Linked DNA regions of Xanthobacter dioxanivorans. The main gene of each other region encodes a partner of the protein of the gene in region 2 in a complex. Links are inferred from orthologs where the notes say so. Each region holds a gene or a part of one and is shown on either strand. Other genes may lie near its edges. The genes, in order: accD and EZH22_RS13835.

Region 1 (8,926 bases), 1.2 Mb from region 2 along the record:
GTTCTTCCAGCTCGCACAAAGCGTGGGCGAGGGCGGCGCCGCCGGCGGCGTTGTGGCCGCCGTCCAGCCACACCTCGACCCCGGCCGGGGCGCGCGACAGCAAGGGCCCGGCGGGCAGCCGCTGCAGCCGGGCCGGCCAGTCGGCGCGCAGGATGCCGGCCTCGTGGGCCGCCGGCAGGCGCACGGCCCGAAGGGCGGCGACGGCGAGCCCCGCATTGTCGATCTGGTGCGGCCCCACGAGGCGCGGCCGCGGCAGGTCGAGCAGGCCGTCCTCGTCGGCATAGACGAGGCGGCCGCCTTCTTCCTGCACGTGCCAGTGCTCGCCGCGGACGAACAGCGGAGCGAGCTTCCGCGCCGCCGCGCGCTCGATGACGGCGAGGGCGTCCGCCGGCTGCGTGCCCACCACCACCGGACGGCGCGGCTTGATGATGCCGGCCTTCTCCCCGGCGATGGCCTCTATGGTGGTACCGAGATAATCCACATGGTCGATGGAAACGGGGGTGATGACGCTGGCGAGGGGCTGGTCGACCACGTTGGTGGCGTCGAGCCGCCCGCCGAGGCCCACCTCCAGCAGCAGCACGTCCGCCGGGTGCTCGCAGAACAGCAGGAACGCCGCCGCCGTGGTGATCTCGAACAGGGTGATCGGCGCGCCCGCATTGGCCGCCTCCACCCGGTCGAGGGCATCGGCGAGAGCCGCGTCGGACACCAGCACGCCGCCGCCCGGCGCGCCGAGGCGGATGCGTTCGTTGAAGCGCACCAGATGCGGCGAGGTATAGACATGCACCCGCTTGCCCGCCGCCTCCAGCATGGCGCGCATGAAGGCGATGGTGGAGCCCTTGCCGTTGGTGCCCGCCACGTGGATCACCGCCGGCAGGCGCCGCTCGGGATGGGCCAGGGCCGCAAGCAGCCGCTCCATCCGGGCGAGGGAGAGGTCGATCTTCTTCGGGTGGAGCGCGGCGAGGCGGGACAGGATCTCGTCGGTGGCGCGGGCGGGCTGGGGCAGGGCCATGGTCGATCTTCGGCTCGGGGCCGAGGCCCCGTGGAGCCGCCTCTTCAGGCGGCCTGCGGGCGCGGCAGGCGGCCCTTGGGCGGCAATGCGGGGGCCTTCACCAGCATCCGGCACAGGCGGCCCAGCGTGTCACGCATCTGGTGGCGGTGCACCACCATGTCGAGCATGCCGTGGTCGCGCAGATATTCGGCGCGCTGGAATCCGTCCGGCAGCTTCTCGCGGATGGTCTGCTCGATCACCCGCGGGCCGGCGAAGCCGATGAGGGCGCCGGGCTCGGCGATCTGCACGTCGCCCAGCATGGCGTAGGAGGCGGTCACCCCGCCGGTGGTGGGGTTGGTGAGCACCACGATGTAGGGCTTTTTCGCCTCGCGCAGCTCCTGGATGGCCGCCGTGGTGCGGGGCATCTGCATCAGGGAGAGGATGCCTTCCTGCATGCGCGCGCCGCCGGAGGCGGCGAACATGATGAAGGGCGTGCCCTTCTGCGCCGCCGTCTGCAGACCCTTTACCACCGCCTCGCCGGCGGCCATGCCGAGCGAGCCGCCCATGAAGCCGAAATCCTGGACGGCGATGGTCACCGGCAGCTCGGTGAGGAGGCCGGTGGCCACCTTCACCGCATCCTGGTAGCCGGTCTTGGTGCGGGCGTCCTTCAGGCGATCGATATAGCGGCGCTCGTCGCGGAACTTGAGCGGGTCGGTGGCCACGTCCGGCAGCGCCACTTCCTCGTAGGCGCCATCGTCGAAGGTGGCCTTGAGCCGCATCACCGCGTCCATGCGCATGTGATAGCCGGAGGCCGGGATGACGTAGAGGTTCGCCTCCAGGTCCTTGTGGAACACCATCTGCCCGGTCTCGGGGCACTTCACCCAGAGGTTCTCCGGAACTTCGCGGCGGGCCAGGAAGTCGCGGATCTTCGGACGGACGACGTTGGAAATCCAGTTCACGGGACCATCTCCGGGACGCGCGGGCGGCATCGCGCTGCAGCGCACATATGCCCCGACCTGCTCTAATGGCAAGTCCGTCGCGGCAAAAGTGCGGCGAAGCGGCCGCGACCGACCATTTGCCTCACCGGATGCCTCATCGGTCCTGCCGCGCGCCGGCGCACCGGCACGGGCGGGCGCCGGATGCCCCGGTCAGGCGCGCACGCCGCGCACCGCCTCGGCCAGCTCGTTCACCAGCGCCTCCACGCCCGCCAGGGTGTTGGCGGTGGCATTGCCATCCTGGTCCAGCGTCCGCCGCACCACCTCCACCAAAGCCGAGCCCACCACCACGGCGTCGGCGCCGGCGGCGATGGCCTTGGCCTGCTCCGGCGTCCGCACGCCGAAGCCCACCGCCACCGGCAGCTCGGTGTGGGTCTTGATGCGCGCCACCGCCGCCGAGACCAGGCCCGCATCCGGGGTGGCGGAGCCGGTGATGCCGGTGATGGACACGTAATAGACGAAGCCCGCCGTGTGCTTCAGCACCGCCGGCAGGCGCTTGTCGTCGGTGGTCGGAGTGGCGAGGCGGATGAAGTCGAGGCCGGCCGACAGCGCCGGCAGGCACAGCTCCTCGTCCTCTTCCGGCGGCAGGTCGACGACGATGAGGCCGTCCACCCCCGCCACCTTGGCGTCGGTGAGGAAGCGCTCCACGCCATAGACGTAGATGGGATTGAAATAGCCCATCAGGACCACCGGCGTGGTGTGATCCTCGGCGCGGAAGGCGCGGACCATGTCGATGGTCTTGGCCAGGGTCTGCCCGGCCTTCAGCGCCCGGAGGCCGGCGGCCTGGATCGCCGGGCCGTCGGCCATGGGATCGGTGAAGGGAACGCCGAGCTCGATCACGTCCGCGCCCGCGCCCGGCAGCGCCTTGAGGATGGCGAGGGAGGTCTCGCCGTCCGGATCGCCCGCGGTGACGAAGGTGACGAGGCCGGGCCGGCCTTCCTCTTTCAGCGCGGCGAAACGGTCGGAGATGCGGGTGGTCATGGGCCTGCCTGGATGGGGGAGCGGGAGGGCGAAGCGCCCTATTTCTGGCCGGTGATCGCGCACGCGGCGCGGGTGGCGCGGGAGGCGCCGAGCATGCGCACCTGATCCGATCCGGTCATCCCGCCGACGATGGAGAAGACCGTGGTGGCCGCCTTGCCGAGGGTGCGGTTGCCGGCGAAGAACTCGCAGGCGACGTAGGCCTCCGCCACCGTGGCCGTGCCGGCATTCTTCACCGACACGGAGATGTAGGCCCCGGCGGCGTCGGTGAAGACCTTGCCCGTGGAGAGCACCAGGCCGGGAGCCTGGGTCTGGGTCTGGGCGGACGCGGGCAGCGCGGCGCCGGCGAGAAGGACGGCGAACAGTGCGACGGAAAAAGGCTTCATAGGCGCGCCCCCAAGCTTGTCCCGAGAATTTCGGCCACCTGGGGCACGTCCTTGTCCCCCCGGCCGGAGAGGTTCACCACCATCAGGTGATCCCTCGGCCGCTGCGGCGCGAGCTCGATCACCTTGGCCACGGCATGGGCGGATTCGAGCGCCGGAATGATGCCCTCGAGCTTGGTCAGCAGCTGGAAGGCGTCCAGCGCCTCCTGGTCGGTGCAGGACAGGTAGGTCACGCGGCCCACGTCGTGCAGCCAGGAATGCTCCGGCCCGATGCCGGGATAATCGAGGCCGGCGGAGATGGAATGGGCTTCGGTGATCTGCCCGTCGCCGTCCATCAGCAGATAGGTGCGGTTGCCGTGCAGCACCCCCGGCCGGCCACCGGCGATGGAGGCGGCATGCTCGTGCGTGTCGAGGCCGTGGCCGGCCGCCTCCACCCCGAAGATCTCCACCGAGGGATCGTCGAGGAACGGATGGAACAGGCCCATGGCGTTGGAGCCGCCGCCGACGCAGGCCACGAGGCTGTCCGGCAGGCGGCCCTCCATCTCCTGCATCTGCTCGCGCGTCTCGCGGCCGATGATGGACTGGAAGTCGCGCACCATGGCCGGATAGGGGTGCGGGCCCGCCACCGTGCCGATGCAGTAGAAGGTGTCGTGCACGTTGGTCACCCAGTCGCGCAGCGCCTCGTTCATGGCGTCCTTCAGGGTGCGCGAGCCGGACTGCACCGGCACCACCTCGGCGCCCAAAAGCTTCATGCGGAACACGTTCGGCGCCTGCCGCTCCACGTCCACCGCGCCCATGTAGACCACGCACTTCAGGCCGAAGCGCGCGCACAGGGTGGCGGTGGCCACCCCGTGCTGGCCGGCGCCGGTCTCGGCGATGATCCGCTGCTTGCCCATGCGGCGGGCGAGCATGATCTGGCCGAGCACGTTGTTCACCTTGTGGGAGCCGGTGTGGTTCAGCTCCTCGCGCTTCAGGTAGACCCTGGCGCCCCCCTCGCGGCCGGAGGCCGCGGCCACGCCGCGCAGATGCTCGGTCAGGCGCTCGGCGTAATAGAGCGGCGAGGGCCGGCCCACATAATGGGTGAGGTAGCCCGACATCTCCGCATAAAAGGCGGGATCGGCCTTCGCCGCCTCGTAGGCCTGCTCCAGCTCCAGGATCAGCGGCATCAGCGTCTCGGCGACGAACCGCCCGCCATGGATGCCGAAATGGCCGCGGTGATCGGGGCCGGTGCGATAGGAATTGAGAGCGGTCACGACGCGCGGACTTTCGGTGAGAGATCCTCTGGCCCATCCGCCTTGAAGGCGCGGGCCGACGGGTCGGGGAAGCCGGCCGCGGCGCGGCGGGCCGCCGCGACGAAAGCCCGGATCTTCGCCGGGGATTTCACGCCCGGCGCGTCTTCCACGCCGGACGATACGTCGACCCCGTCCATCCGGACCTCGGACAGGGCCTGCGACACATTGTCGGCCGTGAGGCCTCCGGAAAGCATGAGAGGCCGGCCGACGTCAAGACCGGCCACCAGATGCCAGTCGAAGGGGCGGCCGTTGCCGCCGGGCAGCAGGGCCCCGGGATCGGGCTTGGCATCGAACAGGATGCGGTCGGCCACCTCGGCGTAAGCCGGCAGATTGTCGAGGTCCGCCCGGCTCGCCACCGGCAGCGCCTTCATCACCTCCCGGCCGAAGCGGGCGCGGATGGCGGCGACGCGCGCGGGCGTCTCCTTGCCGTGGAGCTGGAGCAGGTCGGGGGAGAACGCCGCCACCACCTCGGCGAGGAGGGCCTCGTCCGGATCGACGAGGAGCGCCACCGTCCGCGCCCGGCCGCCGACGCGCGCCACCAGGGCCGGCGCCTCGGCCAGGGCGAGATGGCGCGGGCTCTTGGGGAAATGGACGAAGCCGACGAGATCGGCGCCCGCATCGAGGGCCGCATCCAGGGCCTCGGCGGTCTTCAGGCCGCAGATCTTCACCTCGAGACGCCGGTCGTCGCTTCCCATCACTTTGCCCCTTGCGGCTGCCGCCCGCCCGGCGGGCGGCGCGGCGTCGGCGGGACGCAAGGCGTCCCGGTCACGTCTCCACGCGGGTGAACTGCCCCGCCTTGCGGAAGCGCCAGAGATAGGTGGGCAGGACCACCGCGAGCGCCGTGGGCGTGATGTCGAGGCCGCCGAAGGTACGGCCTTCCGCCTGGGCGGCGTCCGAGACCACGTTGTCCGCGCGCAGCATGGCCACCTGGTCGGTGGTGAGCGGCGCGCCCGGCGCCCACTGGGTGAGCCGGGCCATGAGGTTGGCGAGGCCGAACGGCAGGTCCACGAGCAGGCGGCTGTGGCCGATCTCGCGCAGCATCAGCTCCATCAGCTCGCGGAAGGTGCGCACCTCGGGACCGCCCAGCTCGTAGGTGGTCGCCGCCCTGGCCTTGCCGTCCACCGCCCGCAGGACGGCGGCGGCGACATCGCCCACGAAGACCGGCTGGAAGCGGGTCGCGCCACCGCCGATCAGCGGCAGCACCGGGGACAGGCGCGCCATGGCGGCGAAGCGGTTGAAGAAGTCGTCCTCGGGCCCGAACACCAGCGAGGGGCGCAGGATGACGGCCTCGGGTACGGCGGCGCGCACGGCGGCCTCGGCCTCGGCCTTGCTGCGGCCGTAGCCGGAGGGGGAGGCGGCGTCGGCGCCGATGGCGGAGACGTGCACCAGCGGCGCGCCCTGCGCCGCGGCGGCCGCCGCCACGGCGCGGGCGCCGAACACATGGACCGCATCGAACGTCTGGCGGCCGCCCTGCGCGAGCACGCCGACGAGGTTCACCACCGCCTCGGCGCCGTCCACCGCGCGGGCGACGCTGTCGGGATAGCGCACATTGGCCTGGCTGACCTGGATCTGGCCGACGAAGCCGATGGGCTGGAGGAAGCCGGCGAGCTCGGGGCGCCGCACCGCGACACGCACGCGGTAGCCGCGCATGGCCAGCGCCCGCACCACATGGCGCCCGAGAAAGCCCGAGCCGCCGAACACCGTCACCAGGCTGTCGCTCACCGGACGATCGGTCACCGTCACATCGCTCATGCCGAACCCCCGCCTTGCCGGCTCCGCGCCGGCACGCATCGGTGGCGCCGGCCCGCTCATATATAGAGTGCGCGCAGCACATACGCGATGCCGCCCCGCTCCGTAAAGCCGGCTGTTGCCGGCGGCCCGCCCCGCCCGGCGGACACCGGGCCGGAACACGGGGTCCCGCACACATGTATTGACGCGGACGCGCGCCACCCCTATAAGCCCGGCACTTCGCTGGCGGCGATAGCTGCCGGCTTGTTCACCCATTCATGCGCGACGCGGGCTGGCCAAAGGGCCGATCTGCACGGCGCGAACCAGCAAGGACGGCCGATGGCCAATACGCCTTCCGCCAAGAAAGCGGTGCGCAAGATCGAGCGCCGCACTGAAGTGAACCGGTCGCGCCGGTCCCGCGTGCGCACCTACCTGCGCAAGCTGGAGGATGCGCTCGCCGCCGGTGACGCCACCGCCGCCGCAACCGCCTTCCAGGCCGCCGAGCCGGAGATCATGCGCGCGGTGACCAAGGGCGTGATCCACAAGAATACCGCTTCGCGCAAGGTTTCCCGCCTTGCTGCGCGCGTGAAGAAGCTCAGCGCTTGATTTAGATCAATCAATCTTGCTGACCGAATGTAAAGGCCCGGTATTACCGGGCCTTTTTGTTTGCGCGCGCTCCCGGCGCACGCCGCCCGCCGCATCCGGCCGGTCCGTGGTCGCGGCACGCCGTGGGTCGCCGGCGCCGCGCGCGGCGGCAGAACGTCGCAAAGCCGATTCTCGCACGCCGTCAAGAGGCGGATTCCGAGGGTCGTTAGCCGACAATTTTCGCCTGTCGCAAACCGCTCAGAAAAACAACATCCCGGTGAAGAGGTTAGGAGCAAAGGCTCAGTTAGGCCCCAAGGCGGCCCCTTTTCCACGGTACCAGAAGACCCCTCCCCAAAGCGGCGGCTCCGCCCGTCCGGGCCGCGGCGCACGGCGGATTCTCGTTGCAGCGACAGAGGTTTGCCGGCTGATGGAAAGCTCCCGGGGTCGCCCCCGAAAACCTGTCTTGCCCCCGTTATCCCATGGCGCGGGGGAAAGGCGTTGCACCCCCAAGGGGCCCTGTGTATGTTCAATCTCACTCCGGGAGCGACACCGGGTTTACCGACAGATTGAAGATTTCACGGCCTTCGTGGATGAGGAGGGGGCGCAACGTGTCTGTATTCGTTCACGAGCCCCCGTTGACCAGCAGTATTTGGCGTACCTGGAACCCTCTTCCGTCGGAGCTATGCTGAGAGTGGACATCAGGTCCGACTCTCGGCGCGTGTGAGAACAAGCAAAAATCTGCTTCAATCCAAAGGCTGCCGGTGTTTTCCATCGGCGGAAATGGGGCGGCTATGACTTCTGGGATACAAGCGGCAGCGGACATGGCGCACTTCACCTTCATTTCGGCCCGCCCGCGTCCTGTCCGGGCGGCCGGGACGGGAAGCCCGCCGCTCGCGTGTCCCACGGTGGCGACCCCGCCGGCGGCCCAGGCGGGTCGCCCCCTCGGCAGCAGGGACCGCGCATGAAGCTGCGCTGACGCTGCCCGCGTCGAGACAGGCGCCCCGTTTCGTTTCAACCAGATCCGCATGAAGCCGCGCAGCCCGCGAGGGCGCGGGAGGCTTTTGCGCCACAACCAGGGAACCGCCTTGCGGGCGGTCGGAGCTTCTATGCTCAAGCCACATTCGTCGGCCGCCACACGTGCCGGAACCGCTGCCTTTCAGCCCGCCCTTGCGGAGACCGCCGGCATGGATTGCGCTTCATCACCCTGGGAGCGCGTGCGCCAACGCCTGCGCGAAGAGATCGGCGAGGAGAAGTTCTCGAGCTGGTTCGCCCGCATGGACCTCGACGCCCTCACCGGCGAGGCGGTGCGCCTGTCGGTGCCCACCCGATTCCTCAAGTCCTGGATTCAGGACAACTACCTGCCCCGCATCACCGAGATCTGGGCCGAGGAGAGCGGCGCGCGCCGCCGCATCGACCTGTCCGTGCGCAATGCCTTTGCCCGCCCGGTGGCGCTGAAGACCAACGGCGGCCGCGAGGTGGTGAGCGAGCGTCCCGACGCGCGAGCCCCCCAGGCCCGTGCGCCGGAGAACCGCTCCCAGGATGCCCGCGGGCAGGAGACATCGCGCCAGGATCAGCGGGCGCAGCCGCCCCGGACCCAGGAGCAGCGGAACCAGGACGCGCGCAGCGCGGCGGAGAGCCGTGACGCCGCGGCGCTGCCGGCGGCCGGCGACGTCTCCTCCGGCTCGCCGCTGGATCCGCGCCTGACCTTCGAGAGCTTCGTGGTGGGCAAGTCCAACTCGCTCGCCTTCGCCGCCGCGCGGCAGGTGGCCGAGACGGCGCCCGGCGCCGCCCCCGTCTTCAATCCGCTCTATCTCCATGCGGCGGTCGGCCTCGGCAAGACCCATCTCCTGCAGGCGGTGGCCCGGGCCGGCGCGGCGCATGGCCGGCGCACCACCTACCTCACCGCCGAGCGCTTCATGTACGGCTTCGTGGCCGCCCTGAAGACCCATTCGTCCATCGCCTTCAAGGACACGCTGC
Region 2 (9,124 bases):
ATGAGCGAGCACACCTTGAAGGAACGGGAGTCCATGGGTGAATTCTCCGGCCTCCTCATGCTGAGGCACGTGGTCAGGCTCCTGTCCCACGTCGCCCTCTGGATTTCCGGCGCGGGCCTCGTGGCCATGACGGCCGCCGTGTTCTGGCAGGTCATCGGCCGCTACATCCTCAACGCCTCGCCGAGCTGGACCGAGCCGTTGTCGCTGCTGCTGATGAGCTGGTTCATCCTGCTCGGCGCGGCGGTGGGCGTGCGCGAGGGCATGCATCTCGGCTTCGAGATCGGCCTGCATTTCGCCAGCCCCCCTGTGCGCCGGGCCATGGAGATCACCACCCACGTGCTGGTGATGGCGTTTGGCGGCGCCATGGCCTGGTATGGCTGGGACCTCGCCATGGGCACCTGGAGCGCCAAGATGGCGGGCATCGACCTGCCCCAGGGCGTGGACTACCTGCCGCTCGTGGGCGGCGGCTTCCTCATCTGCCTGTTCTCCTTCGAGCGGCTCCTGACCGACCTCACCGAGAAGCGCGTCCCCGAGGTGCCGCTCGGGCACGTGCACACCGTCGAATGACGCGGGAAGGATAGATCCATGGCCATCACCATCCTGTTCGGCGTGTTCGCGCTGCTGCTGCTCATCGGCACCCCGGTCGCCTTCTGCCTCGGCCTCGCCTCGCTGGCGACGGTGCTCTACATGGACCTGCCGCCGGTGGTGGTGTTCCAGCAGCTCAATTCCGGCATGAACGCCTTTTCCATGCTGGCCATTCCGTTTTTCATCTTCGCCGGCGACCTGATGATGCGCGGCGGCATCGCCGACCGCCTCATCGGCATGGCGGCGAGCCTCGTTGGCCACCTGCGCGGCGGGCTCGGCCAGGTGAACGTGGTGGCCTCCACCCTGTTCGGCGGCATTTCCGGCTCGGCGGTGGCGGACGCCTCGGCCATCGGCGGCATCATGATCCCGCAGATGGCGCGCCACGGCTATGCCAAGGACTATGCGGTCAACGTGACGGTGAACGCGGCCATCATCGCCCTGATGATCCCGCCGTCCCACAACATGATCATCTATTCCCTGTCGGCGGGCGGCACCATCTCCATCGCCGATCTGTTCACCGCGGGCATCGTGCCCGGCCTGCTGCTGGCCGCCGCGCTGATGATCACCGCCTATGTGGTGGCGCGCAATCGCGGCTATCCGGCCGGCGAATTCCCGGGCTGGTACGCCGTGCTGCGCGCGGTGGTGGCGGCGGTGCCGGGCATCCTGCTCATCGGCATCATCTTCGGCGGGGTGCGTTCCGGCATCTTCACGGCGACGGAAAGCTCATGCATCGCCGTGGTCTATGCCATCCTCGTGACCACCCTGGTCTATCGGGAGATGGACTGGTCCGGCTTCGTGGACGCGACGCTCGGCGCGGTGCGCACCACCGCCATGGTGCTGCTGGTGATCGGCACCGCCGCCTCCTTCGGCTGGCTCATGGCCTTCCTGCAGGTGCCGAAGGCGACCATTGAGCTGATGCAGTCGCTGTCGTCCAACCCCTACGTCATCCTGCTGCTGATCAACATCATCCTGCTCATCCTCGGCACCTTCATGGACATGGCGCCGATGATCATCATCTGCACCCCCATCTTCCTGCCGCTGGTGAAGGCCTTCGGCATCGATCCGGTGCATTTCGGGGTGATCCTGATCCTGAACGCCGGCATCGGCCTCAACACGCCGCCGGTGGGCTCGGTGCTGTTCGTGGGCTGCGCCGTGGGCAAGATCACCATCGGCGAGGCGATGAAGACCATCTGGCCCTTCTTCGGTGCCTCCATCGCGGTGCTGATGATCGTCACCTACGTGCCGGCGGTGTCGCTCTGGCTGCCGTCCGTGTTCCGCTGACCGCCTGATCCGGCCCCGTCTTCGGAGCTTTTCCGGGCGTCCGCCCGCCATCCCCCTTGCGAGGTTGCCATATGATGATCGACGTGCGCCACGTGCACCACCAGGACGCGGCCAAGGGCTTCGACACCGCGGCGCTGCGGCGCAACTACCTGGTGGAGCGGCTGTTCGAGCCCGGCAAGGTGCTGCTCACCTACTCCCACGTGGAGCGCTTCGTCATCGGCGGCGCCACCCCCGCCTCGGTGCCGCTGAAGCTGGAGAGCGACAAGGCCACCATCGGCTCACCCAACTTTCTCGACCGGCGCGAGCTCGGTGTCTTCAACATCGGCGGTGCGGGAACAGTGAGCGTGGACGGCGTGGCCCATCCCCTCGGCCACCGCGATGCCCTCTACGTCCCCATGGGGACGCGGGAGGTGGTGTTCGCCTCCGACGATCCGGATGCGCCGGCCCGCTTCTATCTGCTCTCCACCCCCGCGCATGCGCGCTACGAGACGAAGGTGGTCCGCATCGCCGAGGCGAAGCGGATGCCGCTCGGCGACACCGCCACCGCCAACAAGCGCACCATCTACCAGATGATCCATCCGGACGTGGTCACCTCCTGCCAGCTGGTCATGGGGATGACCCAGCTCGACGAGGGCAATGTGTGGAACACCATGCCCTGTCATGTGCACGACCGCCGCTCGGAGGTGTACCTTTATTTCGACCTGCCGGCGGACGCCCGCGTCATTCATCTCATGGGCGAGCCGGACGAGACCCGCCACGTCGTGGTGGCGGACGGGCAGGCGGTGATCTCCCCGCCCTGGTCCATCCATTCCGGCTGCGGCACGCGGGCCTACACCTTCATCTGGGGCATGGGCGGCGACAATATCGACTATACGGACATGGACATGGTGCCCATGGGCGAGCTGAAGTGACCGCCGCCATTCCCTCTCCCTTCGACCTTGCCGGCCTCCGCGCGATGGTGACCGGCGCCAATACCGGCCTCGGCCAGGCCATCGCCGTGGCCCTGGGCGCGGCGGGGGCGCAGGTGGTGGGCGTCGGCCGCTCCGCCATGGACGAGACGGCGGACCTGGTGCGCGCCGCCGGGGCGTCGTTCACCGCCGTCGCCGCGGACCTCGCGACGCTGGAGCCGATCGAGCGCGTCGTCGCGGAGGCGCGGGCGGGGGGGCGTGTCGACATCCTGGTCAACAATGCCGGCATCATCCGCCGCGCCGACGCCATCGACTTCACCGAGCAGGACTGGGACGACGTGATGAACGTCAACCTCAAGTCCACCTTCTTCCTCACCCAGGCGGTGGCGCGCGGCATGCTTCAGGACGGGAAGGGCGGCAAGGTGATCAGCATCGCCTCGCTGCTCTCCTTCCAGGGCGGCATCCGCATTCCCTCCTACACGGCGAGCAAGAGCGGGCTGGCCGGCCTGACGCGGCTGCTGGCTTGCGAATGGGCGGGGCGGGGCATCAATGTGAACGCCATCGCGCCCGGCTATTTCGTCACCAACAACACCGAGGCGCTGCGCGCGGACCCGGACCGCAACGCCGCCATCCTCGCCCGCATCCCGGCGGGAAAATGGGGCGATCCGTCGGACATCGGCGGGGCGGCGGTGTTCCTGGCCTCCCGCGCGGCGGACTATGTGCACGGCGTCGTGCTGCCGGTGGACGGCGGCTGGCTCGCCCGCTGAGCCGACAGGAGAGATCCATGAGCGAAAAAGGGGACGTCTTCGCCTTCGCCGATGCAACGCCGGTGGAGGTGATCGACGAGGTGGTGAGCCGGCAGATCCTCACCTTCAACGACGAGATCATGATGGTGCGGGTCATCTTCAAGACGCCCGGACCCGGCGGCGCGCCGCACAGCCATCCTCACGTGCAGATCACCAGCGTGGAGAGCGGCGTGTTCGACCTGACCATCGACGGGCGGACGCAGCGGCTCAAGGCCGGCGACAGCTTCTACGTGCCCTCGGGCGTCCATCACGGGGCGATCTGCATCGAGCCCGGCGTGCTGGTGGACGTGTTCGCCCCCATGCGGGCGGATTTCCTGAAGGACGCCTGAGACCCGGATAGGGAGGGGTCAGCCCTTCGCCTTGCCCGCGGCTGCGGCGGTGAGCGCCGCCGCCAGCGCCGGGGCGTCGCCGGACATGCGGAAGACCTTCACCCGGGCGGTGGCGCCCGAGGCGAGCCTCACCTGCGAGGGTGCGACCCCCGCCGCCTGGGCCAGCACCTTGCACACCGCCGCCGTGGCGGCGCCATCCTCGGGGGCGGCGCGCACCCGCACCTTCAGCACTTCCCGCCCGTCCGACAGGCTGGCGAGCCCGTCGAGGCCGTCGCGCCCGCCGCGCGGGGTGGCACGGATGGTGACCTCCACGCCGTCGGCGAGCAGCTTCAGGAAGGACACGGGGTGTGCCGGCCTCTCAGAACACGTTGGGGTAGACGTAGTAGTGGATCACCTGCTGGAGGAAGAAGATCAGCAGGATCAGCACCATCGGCGACAGATCGATGCCGCCGAGATTGGGCAGCAGGTTGCGGATGGGCGCCAGGACCGGCTCGGTGACGCGGAAGAGGAACTCGCCCACGTTCCGCACGAACGAATTGTACGGGTTCACCACATTGAACGCGACGAGCCAGGACAGCACCGCCGCCGCGATCAGGATCCAGACGTAGAGTTGCAGTACGACAAGGATGACGTCGAGCAGTGCGCGCATCGCAGAAACGGTCCCCGGGGAGTTGCGCCACAGCAATAGCCCCCGAGGCTCCTCCGAACAAGGCGTAAGGCACCACGCCGAGGCGCCCGCCGCCTGCGTCAGCCGGTCGCGTCGCCATCGCGGGGCCGTCCGGGATCGGGCAGGGCGCCGGCGCCCGGCGTCTTCTCCGGATCGGTCAGGTGCGGCTTGGCATGCGGACCGGCCGCGGGAAAGTCGTTTCCGGCGCTGGGTTTTCCTGCCGCGACCGGAGCTTTTGTCGCGGGGGTTCCGGTGGGGCGGGCTTCCGTGGGGGGACGTGGCGTCCGGGGCGTGGGAACATGGGCGGGCATGGCAGCCTCCATCATCTGACCATCATTGGAAGACAACGCTGCAGCCGTGTTTGCGTTTCAAAGGGCGCATCCGCCGCGTGGGGGCCGCGGCAAAACCGCGAATGCGCACGATGCAGCCGTCGGCGGCTCGCGCTGTTTCCTGCGCCGGCCTCGTAAGCCGGCACGACGGTTACAATAACCGGGCGCATCGGGCTGCGCCTTGATTTGGCGGCCTTGACTCGGCGGCCTTTGACTTGGTGGCCTTGACTTGCCGTCGCGGCGAAGGCAGCTTCGCGCCGCGTCGGGGGGGCGCCGCGTTCGACCCCCTCCAACCCCACGGACACTCATGCGCAGCTATCTGGACTTCGAGAAGCCGGTCGCCGAACTCGAGGCCAAGGTGGAAGAGCTGCGGGCGCTGGCTTCCTCCGGCGAGGGGGTGGCCATCACCGACGAGGTACAGCGGCTGGAGGCCAAGGCGCGCGAGGCGCTGATCGCTCTCTACACCAACCTCACGCCCTGGCAGAAGACGTTGGTGGCGCGCCATCCGCAGCGCCCCCACTTCGCCGATTTCACCCGCGGCCTGTTCGAGGATTTCACTCCGCTGGCGGGCGACCGCAAATATGGCGAGGACGAAGCCATCCTCGGCGGCTTCGCCCGGTTCCGCGGCGAGGCCGTGTGCGTGCTCGGCCACGAGAAGGGCTCCTCCACCGAAATGCGCATCCGGCACAATTTCGGCATGGCGCGCCCGGAGGGCTACCGCAAGGCGGCCCGCATCATGGAGCTTGCCGACCGCTTCGGCCTGCCGGTCATATCGCTGGTGGATACCGCCGGCGCCTATCCCGGCATCGGCGCCGAGGAGCGCGGGCAGGCGGAGGCCATTGCCCGCTCCACCGACGCGTGCCTTTCCCTTTCGGTGCCCAACGTGGCGCTCGTCATCGGCGAGGGCGGCTCGGGCGGGGCCATCGCCATCGCCACCGCCAACAAGGTGCTGATGATGGAGCATGCCATCTACAGCGTGATCTCGCCGGAAGGCGCGGCCTCCATCCTGTGGCGCGATACCGCGAAGGCGCAGGACGCCGCCACCAACATGAAGATCACCGCCCAGGACCTGCTGCGCTTCGGCGTCATCGACGCCATCGTCAAGGAGCCGGCCGGCGGGGCCCACCGCGATCCCGACGCGGCCGTGGCGGCGGCGGGCGATGCCATCGCCGATGCCCTGTCCTCGCTCGCCGGCCTTGATGGGGCGCAGGTGCGCAAGGCGCGCCGCGACAAGTTCCTGGCCATCGGCAGATCGCTTTAACCATGTCCATGCGACAGGGGGCGGACGGGTGCGGCGCATCTCATCTTGGCCGCATTTGCCTTATTGTCTCCAAGGGAGCAGGGCGGCAACTCTTTACGTGCCGTCAAGGGTTGAGGGACTAACCATGTCGGTCACCGCGACCGGCAGGGACCCGGGAGTCAAGCGTTGAGCCGTCCGTTGACGAAAGCCTCGTCCCGCATCCGCATGGTGGCCCTGGCCGCCGTCGCGGCGCTCGCCCTCGCGGCGTGCAACGCGACCGATTCCGAGGTGGCGCGCAAGGCCAACAAGCCGCTGTCGCCGCAAATGGTGTCCCTGCTCGGGCAGAAGGACATGTCGCCGGCAAGCCCGATCCTGGTGCGCATCTTCAAGGAAGAGGCGGAGCTCGAGGTGTGGAAGGTCACCTCCGACGGCTCCTATGCCCTTTTGAAGACCTATCCCATCTGCCGCTGGTCGGGCGAGCTCGGTCCCAAGGTGCGGATGGGTGACCGGCAGGCGCCCGAGGGCTTCTATGCCATCACCCCCGGGCAGATGAACCCCAATTCCAACTACTACCTGTCCTTCAACCTCGGTTTCCCCAACGCCTTCGACCGCGCCTACGGGCGCACGGGCGAGTTCCTCATGGTGCATGGCGACTGCTCGTCCGCCGGCTGCTACGCCATGACCGACGAGCAGATTTCCGAGATCTTCTCGCTGGCGCGCGAGAGCTTCGGCGGCGGGCAGCGGGCGTTCCAGGTGCAGGCCTACCCCTTCCGCATGACGCCGAAGAACATCGCCAAGCACCGCAACAACCCGAACATGGCCTTCTGGCGCAACCTGAAGCAGGGCTACGACCATTTCGAGGTCACCCGGCAGGAGCCGAAGGTGAACGTGTGCGCCCGCTCCTATGTGTTCGACGCCGAGGCGGCGCCGGGCCGGGGCTTCGATGCCGCCGCCGCCTGCCCGCCCTATCAGGTGCCGCCGCAGATCGCCTCCGCCGTGGCCGAGAAGCAGAGGAAGGACGACGCCCAGGTGGCGGAGCTTTCCCCGTCCTCGCCGCTGGCGCCCGTGCGCACCGGCAGCGATGGCGGCATGCACCCGGTTTTCCTGGCCAAGCTCAAGGAGCGCGAGAGCGGACAGCTCTCCTTCACCGAGGCGCCGGGAACGCTGCCGGAATACGTGAACCCGCCGAAGGTGACCGGGGCCGCCGCTGCGCCGGCCGAAGTGGCGACCACCGCCTCCGTGGCCCGCGTTCCCACGCCCGCCGCCGCTCCTCAGCCCCCGGCCGCGAAGCCTGTGGTGGCGACCGCCGCGGCGCCCAAGCCCGCCGCAGGCGTTCCCAGGCCCGCCGCAGGCGTGCCCAACCCGGCGGCCGTCGCGAGCGTCGCGGCCGCCACCGTGCCGCAGCGGTCCGTCTCCTCCGAACCCTCGGCCACCCGCCCGCAGTGAGCGGGGCGGCTTCGGCCGGAGGCTCTCGCTCGGCGGCATGCGGAAAAGCGTGAACGCGCCGTGAGCTGCGGGCACCGCCGCGCCCCCTCCGGCGCCGTCTCCGCTTATGCTCCGCCCATGCGCCGGAGCTTCCGCCATCGTCCCCTCGAGCGGCTGGAGCCCGCGCCGATCGGCCCGCCGCAGCCTGATCGAAGCCGGCACCGGGCGCTCCCGCCGCTTGCTGAAGCCTTAAGGTGCCGCTTACGCTCACTGCTGCCGACGGATGCTTTCCGGAGGGGAGGGGCGCATGGAAGACTGGGCGAGGCGGGCCGCGGCCGTCACGGCGGGGGTTGCCTGGGTGGCGCTGGCGCTGCAACTGGGCATCGTGGTGGTCAGGATGGCCGCCATCGGCCAGGGCCTGGGCGCCGCCGCGTGGCGCTTCCTCGGCTTCTTCACCGTGCTCACCAACGGCCTCGTCGCGGTGGTGGCGACGGCGGTGGCTCTTTACCCGGCCGGGCGGATCGCGACGCCGCGCCTGCGGCTGATGGCGGTGGTGTCCATTGTGCTGGTGGGGATCATCTACGCGCTGCTGCTCCGGCACGTGTGGAACCCCACGGGCTGGCAGGCGGTGGCGGACCACCTGCTGCATGAGGCGACGCCGCTGCTGTTCCTTGCGACCTGGGGCCTGTCACGCCACGGCAGCCTCGCCGTCCGCGACGCCCTGTGGGCGATGGCGCCGCCGATCCTCTACCTCGCCTATGCCCTGGCGCGGGGCGAGGCGGACGGATGGTACGCCTACTGGTTCCTCGATCCGGCCAAGCTCGGGGACGGGCGCATGGCCCTCAACACGGTGCTGCTCGCCGCGGCGTTCCTCGCGACGGCCCTGCTTTTCCTCGGCATCGACAGGCTGCTCGCCCGCCGCATCGCCCGCTGAGCGGCGCGCCCGGGCGGGACGGCTCCCGCCCCCAAGACCCGAAAAGACCCGGCGCTTCAGGCGAAGCGGCCGTGGCAGTGCTTGTATTTCTTGCCCGAGCCGCAGGGGCAGGCCTCGTTGCGGCCCACCTTCCCCCAGCTGGAGGGATCGTTCGGATCACGCTCCACCACCGCCACGTCGCCCGAGAGCAGGGGCTGGGGCCGGCTGCCGATGGACGCACCAGCGAACGCGATCTCGTCCTCGCCGGTGAAGGGGTCGGCGTGGTGGGCTTCCATGGGCGGAAGCTCCTCCGTCGCCGGCGGCTGGGTGACGATCTCCACCCGCATGAGCTGGGCGGTGACGATCTCGCGCAGCCGGTTGAGCAAGGCGGAGAAGAGGTTGAAGGCCTCGGACTTGTATTCGTTGAGCGGGTCGCGCTGGGCGTAGCCGCGCAGCCCCACCACCTGCCGCAGGTGGTCGAGCATGGCGATATGCTCGCGCCAGAGGTGATCGAGGGTCTGCAGCAGGATGGACTTTTCCACATAGCGCATGATGTCCGGCCCGTACTGGGCGGCCTTGGCCGCCATCAGCTCGTCGGCCAGGCGAATGACGCGCTCGGTGACCTCGGGGCCGGCGATGCC

Evidence for each region.
Region 1: the proteins of EZH22_RS13835 (region 2) and accD are in contact, whole or in part, in a solved structure (PDB 8UXZ), measured with the Escherichia coli proteins. The link is inferred for Xanthobacter dioxanivorans from one-to-one orthologs.

Annotation. Positions count from the first base shown.
Region 1 is NZ_CP063362.1:1,755,061-1,763,986, reverse strand. What follows is about bases 1-2,770. They hold accD (acetyl-CoA carboxylase, carboxyltransferase subunit beta), read right to left. Parts: upstream 1,948-2,770; coding sequence 1,054-1,947; downstream 1-1,053. Other genes in these bases: trpA (tryptophan synthase subunit alpha), read right to left, coding at 2,137-2,770; EZH22_RS08335 (bifunctional folylpolyglutamate synthase/dihydrofolate synthase), read right to left, coding at 1-1,009. Outside these bases: more of trpA, read right to left, coding at 2,771-2,964; EZH22_RS08320 (hypothetical protein), read right to left, coding at 3,003-3,347; trpB (tryptophan synthase subunit beta), read right to left, coding at 3,344-4,597; EZH22_RS08310 (phosphoribosylanthranilate isomerase), read right to left, coding at 4,594-5,331; EZH22_RS08305 (complex I NDUFA9 subunit family protein), read right to left, coding at 5,402-6,388; rpsT (30S ribosomal protein S20), read left to right, coding at 6,704-6,970; chromosomal replication initiator protein DnaA, read left to right, coding at 8,134-8,926.
Region 2 is NZ_CP063362.1:2,944,867-2,953,990, forward strand. The notes cover bases 4,222-7,189. They hold EZH22_RS13835 (acetyl-CoA carboxylase carboxyltransferase subunit alpha), read left to right. Parts: upstream 4,222-5,212; coding sequence 5,213-6,166; downstream 6,167-7,189. Other genes in these bases: EZH22_RS13825 (DUF167 family protein), read right to left, coding at 4,222-4,251; EZH22_RS13830 (YggT family protein), read right to left, coding at 4,268-4,558; EZH22_RS13840 (L,D-transpeptidase family protein), read left to right, coding at 6,332-7,189. Also shown: EZH22_RS13800 (TRAP transporter small permease), read left to right, coding at 1-567; EZH22_RS13805 (TRAP transporter large permease), read left to right, coding at 586-1,866; kduI (5-dehydro-4-deoxy-D-glucuronate isomerase), read left to right, coding at 1,938-2,777; 2-dehydro-3-deoxy-D-gluconate 5-dehydrogenase KduD, read left to right, coding at 2,822-3,541; EZH22_RS13820 (cupin domain-containing protein), read left to right, coding at 3,559-3,909; more of EZH22_RS13825, read right to left, coding at 3,928-4,221; more of EZH22_RS13840, read left to right, coding at 7,190-7,591; EZH22_RS13845 (Pr6Pr family membrane protein), read left to right, coding at 7,878-8,504; preprotein translocase subunit SecA, read right to left, coding at 8,561-9,124. UniProt on the Escherichia coli protein: Component of the acetyl coenzyme A carboxylase (ACC) complex. First, biotin carboxylase catalyzes the carboxylation of biotin on its carrier protein (BCCP) and then the CO(2) group is transferred by the carboxyltransferase to acetyl-CoA to form malonyl-CoA.